2 regions of the Desulfuribacillus stibiiarsenatis genome follow, and region 1 is predicted to be linked to the other one. Evidence: riboswitches for the same ligand, from Rfam matches in the RefSeq annotation. Region 1 holds a riboswitch; the other holds the start of a gene.
What was found. Region 1 has a riboswitch for S-adenosylmethionine ahead of BHU72_RS11865 (trans-sulfuration enzyme family protein). Riboswitches for the same ligand answer to the same signal wherever they lie in the genome.

Region 1 (3,219 bases):
TGTCCAAATGTGTGATTCCCGATTTCCATACCCAAATTTATAATATATTCGTATTTATACCGTCTCCATTCAGGCCTATCATTTTGACGGAATGGGACAGGGTAGTAGACGTAGAATGAAGCAGCGCTACCAAAATCAGGGTGCATTTTTGCGAAATTTTCTATAATACCTACAGCACAGTCGGGATCCACAAAGAATTCGCCATTCTCTTTTTCTATTAGTCGGAAATGGCCTTCCGTTCCATCGTCAAAAGTAAGCACTACGGGTGTTTTTCCAAGCGGAACATTAATATTACCAGAGACAAAGTCACGAGCAGTCACTAGATAATAGCCTTCTTCATATAATGTTTTTAGATCGTTTTTGAAATTATTTTTGGTACGTTCCCATTCATCTTCCTTATCGCCAATAATATGATACATGAGAATCATAACTTGGCCTAGCTCATTCACTTTGTGAGAACGTAGAATATCCTCTGAAACAACTGTTTCAGTTTCTTCTATAGTACTGTCAACAGGACTGTTACTAATAGGCAGGTTAGCACTTTCCTGCAAATGTTCTGGTTGCTGTTGTTGGTCTAGCTGTTCATTGTTTGAGTTTAAGTTTTTATTTTGGCATGCAAATAAGAATACGACTGTTAAGAGTGTTATAATGCAGATAATGAAATGCGTTTGTGGTCTCTTAGTTGAAATCATTCAATGAGCTCCCATCTATCATTTTCTATCATTATAGCATAAGATAGCGTATTTAGCGGTATATACATTTTATTTAAGGGCAAATTAAGGAGGCAGAACATGGAAAATATAGCTGTCATATACGGAGGTATCTCTAATGAGAGAGATGTTTCTTTAAGAAGTGGGAAAGGTGTAATAAAAGCTCTTCAAAATAAAGGTTATCAAGTGATTCCAATGGAGTATCAATGTCATAAGACGTTGTTAAAAGAACTTCTAGATAAAAAACCAGATTTTGTTTATATTGCGTTACATGGTAGATATGGTGAAGATGGTCGAATACAAAGCTTATTAGAATTACTAGATATCCCATATGTAGGTTCTGGTGTATTAGCAAGCGCACTAGCAATGAATAAATCATTAGCGAAAAAGCATTTTGAATTCGCTGGTATTCGTGTAGCAAAAGAAAAAGTTTATCGCAAACGTGATTTCTCTGAAGATAGGCTTGTTGAGATTGTTAATGAAATTGAAAGTACGTTTAATTATCCCGTTGTAATCAAACCAAATGAAGAAGGATCCACGATTGGATTAACGATTGCTAATAATAGAAACTCTCTTCTCGAAGGCTTACAGCTAGCCGTTACATGTGCTTCAGATATTTTACTGGAAGAATATATTAAAGGTGTAGAAATCACTGTTGCTGTTCTAGGTTCGGATCAATATATCGAAGCATTACCTGTCATCGAAATAGTTCCTAAAAACGATTATTACGATTATGAGTCAAAATATGCTCCAGGTGGTTCTGAGCATATTATACCTGCGCGTATCGATGAATCTGCTACTGACACTGCAAAAAAATGGGCAGTTGCTGCTCACAAGGCTTTAGGATGTGAAACATATTCACGTGTAGACTTCATCATACCAGAGACTGGCGACCCCGTGATTTTAGAAGTCAATACTTTGCCAGGAATGACGGAAACGAGTTTATTTCCTGATGCAGCAAGAAGTGTAGGTCTACCATATGAAGATATGTTAGAGAAAATCGTTCAAATCGCACAAAAAAAATACAATAAATAATATTGACTTTTCTGATAAATTTGCTATGATTTCATAAAGACAAATAAATATCAACTCTTATCCAGAGAGGTGGAGGGACTGGCCCGATGAAACCCGGCAACCTGTATTTAATATGAGGTGCTAATTCCTGCAGTAATCTGATAGATAAGAGAAAGTCATGGTTTATACGAATCCGAAGCTTTCTCACTATGAGAAAGCTTTTTTGGTACAGTAAATTTAATATTCTCATTAATTATGGGGGAAAATGGAGGGTTACCACGTTGAGAAAAAATACTATGATTACACAGTTAGGAGTAATTAAAGATGAACAGTATGGCGCAATTAGTACACCAATTTACCATTCGGCAACCTTTCGTCATCCAGGTGTAGGACAAAGCACAGGTTTTGATTATTCAAGGACATCCAATCCAACGAGAAAAGAGTTAGAGGCTGCTGTTGCCAAAATTGAAAATGGTAATTATGGTTTTGCTTTCCCGACTGGGATGGCGGCTTTAACTGCTATTTTTGGATTGTTTAAAAAGGGAGATCATATTATCTTATCAGAAGATTTATATGGTGGAACATATCGTTTGTTGCGACAATATTTTTCTACCTTTGAAATTGAATCCGATTTTGTTGACACATCGGATATTTCACAGCTTGAGCAATGTTGGCAAACACACACAAAAGCATTGCTCATTGAAACGCCATCCAATCCATTAATGAAAATAACCGATATAAAAAAATGCGTAGAAATTTGCAAACAAAATGATGCCTTGTGCATTGTTGATAATACTTTCTTGACACCGTATTATCAAAATCCGTTAGATTTTCAAGTGGATATTGTAATACACAGTGGGACGAAATATTTAGCGGGACATAATGATTTATTAGCCGGTGTTGTGATAGTAAATGATCAAGATCTTGCTACTAGAATTGGATTTATACAAAACACAACAGGCAGTGTTTTATCACCAGGAGACTCTTGGTTATTGCTTAGAAGTTTAAAGACATTAGGACTTAGAATTGAAAGACAACAAAGTAATGCGAAACGGATAGTGGAATGGGCTGAAAGCGAAGGTAGTCAGTGGATTGATACTGTCTATTATCCTGGAGCAAGAGAATCACAAAATTATCACATTCATACCCAGCAATCAAGCGGTGATGGTGCTATGATTTCACTTCGTCTAAAAACCAGTGAATTAGCGATTGAACTTCTATCGCATATTCAAATTTTTTCCTTTGCTGAAAGCTTAGGTGGGGTAGAGTCTTTAATCACTTTACCTGCTCGCCAAACACATGCGGATATACCTGAAGAGTATCGTCTAAGACTAGGAATCACAGATGATTTATTGAGATTATCGATCGGTATTGAAGACGCAGAAGACTTGATAAATGATTTACATCAGTCATTAACTAAGTGTAAATAGCGAATAAACAAAAATGCTCAGTGCTTTAATAGCACTGAGATTTTTGTTACCTACAAAATATATGT
Region 2 (3,219 bases), on a different contig from region 1:
AGTAGCACGGGGGTTTTTCCAGTAGTTTTTCATAATCAGATATGGTATATTGATTGAACACACGAAAACAATTGACAGAAAATATAGAGAATTTCTAAATGGCTAGAGGTGACCAATAATGACGAGAAAGAAAGTTTATATTTATGATACGACGCTTCGTGATGGTACCCAAGGTGAAGGCATTAGCTTATCCAGCGAAGACAAGCTGAAAATTGCGAAAAAGCTAGATCGTCTGGGTATTTCTTATATAGAAGGTGGATGGCCAGGTTCTAACCCGAAGGATATGGAATTCTTCTTACAAGCGTCCGCGACAACTTTCACCCACGCTAAGCTAACGGCCTTCGGAAGCACATGCAGGGCTTATTCCGACCCATCGGAGGATGCGAACTTAAATGCTCTGGTTGCATCTGGTGCACAAGCGATAGCGATTTTCGGGAAAACATGGGACTTTCAGGTCATTGAAGCACTCCGAACCACATTAGAAGAAAACCTGCGCATGATTGAAGAATCCATTGCTTTCTTAAAGTCTAAGCATGTAGAAGTTATCTTTGACGCAGAGCACTTTTTCGACGGTTATAAAGCGAACCCTGATTATGCAATCGAAGCGTTAAAAGCAGCGGAACGTGGCGGTGCTGATTGGCTTGCATTGTGTGACACAAACGGTGGCTCCCTACCTCACGAAATTAGTGAAATCGTCACGAAAGTGAAAGCTGAGCTACATACTCCCCTTGGCATCCATGCCCATAACGACGGAGAGCTTGCTGTGGCTAACTCTTTAGCTGCTGTGTATGCTGGGGCAGAACAAATTCAAGGTACCATGAATGGCTTTGGGGAGCGTTGTGGGAACGCCAACCTTTGCTCGATTATCCCAAATCTTCAATTGAAATCTAACTATGATTGTATTGGAGAATTAATTACACGCCTTACGAAGACATCTCGTTACGTCAGTGAAGTAGCAAATGTCGTGCATCACCCCAACCAACCATTTGTCGGTAGAAGTGCCTTCACCCATAAAGGTGGTATGCATGTCAGTGCCATCCTTAAAAATGCGAAAACTTACGAACATATTGAACCAGAAACCGTTGGCAACCAACGCCGCGTCTTAATGTCTGAGCTTGCAGGGTTAAGTAACGTCTTATTTAAGGCAAAAGAATTGGGAATTGATGTCGATAAAGACCATCCTCAAGCAAAGAATATCGTACAAGAAATTAAAGATTTGGAGCATCAAGGGTATCAGTTTGAAGCTGCTGAAGGGTCTTTCGAGCTATTGCTACGAAAAGCATTCACTGGTCTTCAAGACGTGATATCGTTAGATTCCTTTAAAATATTATTAGAAAAACGGGGCGATCAACGAGTCACTTGTGATGCCATCGTGAAGCTTAACGTCAATGGCAACGTGTGCATTTCTGCAGCAGAAGGAAACGGTCCTGTCAATGCTTTAGACAATGCCATGCGTAAGACACTCGAAGATATTTACCCAGATTTGAAAAATGTTCATTTGACGGATTACAAGGTGCGTGTCATTGACGAAAAGGATGGCACAGCAGCGAAGATTCGCGTCTTAATTGAATCTAGCAATGGTGAAAATACGTGGAGTACTGTAGGGGTTTCCGAAAATATTATTGAAGCTAGCTGGTATGCTTTAGCGGACAGTATTCGTTATGCGCTCTTAGGCAAAGAGAACGACGCTTTACAAACAGCTTCGCAAAACGAGCGTAAAGGAATTTTAAATCACTAATAAATTCCACTTGACCCATCGGAACTATCGTGTTATTATTCATACTAGTTCTAAAAATACTTCTAAATAATAGTTCTGAAAAATAGTTCTGAATAATAGTTTTGAATAACTAACTGAATACTCTTATCCAGAGAGGTGGAGGGGCTGGCCCGATGAAACCCGGCAACCGGTGATGGTAAATCACTATGGTGCCAATTCCTGCAAAGCGATTTTGCTTTGAGAGATGAGAAAGGACACTCAATTATTATGCGCCCTTCTCTGAAGGGCGCTTTTATTTATTTATTAGCAACGTCATTTATATCGTAAGGGAGATGATAGATTTGAAGACGGAACCAATCATTCAAGTGCAAAATCTACAAAAAGTCTATCATGTAAAAGGTCAATCCGTTGAAGCATTAAAAGAAATCAATCTAGAAATACATCGCGGAGAAATCTTCGGGATTATTGGATATAGTGGTGCAGGAAAAAGTACGTTAATCCGTTGCTTTAATATGCTGGAAGAACCGACGTCCGGTAATTTATTCGTTGATGGTGACGAAATCACCCATCTCACACCGTCACAACTAAGAGAAAAACGCAAAGAGATTGGCATGATTTTTCAACACTTTAACTTACTTTCTTCTCGTACGGTCCGAGATAACATTGCTTACCCTTTAGAAATCGCCGGTATGAAGAAGGCTGACATCACAAAACGTGTAGCTGAGTTAATCCAACTAGTAGGACTAACCCAGCAATCTGAATCCTACCCTGCTCAACTTAGTGGTGGGCAAAAGCAAAGAGTCGGCATTGCCCGGGCAATTGCCAACAATCCGAAGGTTCTCTTGTGTGATGAAGCGACTTCTGCATTAGACCCTAAGACCACAGAGTCGATTCTTGAACTTTTGAAGGATATCAATGAAAATCTGGGTCTAACAATGATCCTGATCACTCACGAAATGGAAGTAATTAAGAAAATATGCGATCGTGTGGCTGTGATAGACAACGGTACAATTGCTGAGCTTGGCAGTGTACTTGAAGTCTTTAGTCGTCCTAAGACAAATATTGCTCGGGAATTTGTGAAACAAGTGACGAACATAGAGGTTCCTACTGCAATCTTAGAGCAATTTGCGACAGCGCATTCCGATTCCCATTGCTTATTACAACTCTCCTTCATTGGAGAAACAACGGGTGCCCCTATCATCAGTGATTTAATCAAAAATTTCGATTTACAGGTGAATATTCTCCATGGACAGATTGACCGTATCCAAGATACACCATATGGCACCCTTGTGATTACCATGGAAGGGGCTCCAGACCAGATACTACAAGCGAAAAGCTATTTAACTCAACTAGGGGTGTCAATGGAGGTGTTTAGCAATGGACCTTAGACAACTTTGGCTAGATATTCTAAATCTAAACTGGTCGCAAATTTCCGTCGCTTTATATGAAACCCTGTATATGGTGTTCTGGCCGACAGTGCTTGCGACAGCAATTGGGATTCC

Region 2: linked by a shared signal. The riboswitch ahead of BHU72_RS01405 (methionine ABC transporter ATP-binding protein) and the one ahead of BHU72_RS11865 (trans-sulfuration enzyme family protein) in region 1 are both predicted to bind S-adenosylmethionine.

Annotation. Positions count from the first base shown of each region.
Region 1 covers NZ_MJAT01000036.1:75,637-78,855, forward strand. Annotated here, with positions in the region: gene BHU72_RS11855 (polysaccharide deacetylase family protein) at 1-692, opposite strand, end outside; gene BHU72_RS11860 (D-alanine--D-alanine ligase family protein) at 792-1,745, shown strand; SAM riboswitch class I at 1,800-1,896, shown strand; gene BHU72_RS11865 (trans-sulfuration enzyme family protein) at 2,006-3,154, shown strand; gene sleB (spore cortex-lytic enzyme) at 3,201-3,219, opposite strand, start outside.
Region 2 covers NZ_MJAT01000001.1:315,699-318,917, reverse strand. Annotated here, with positions in the region: gene cimA (citramalate synthase) at 119-1,738, shown strand; SAM riboswitch class I at 1,859-1,968, shown strand; gene BHU72_RS01405 (methionine ABC transporter ATP-binding protein) at 2,074-3,105, shown strand; gene BHU72_RS01400 (methionine ABC transporter permease) at 3,095-3,219, shown strand, end outside.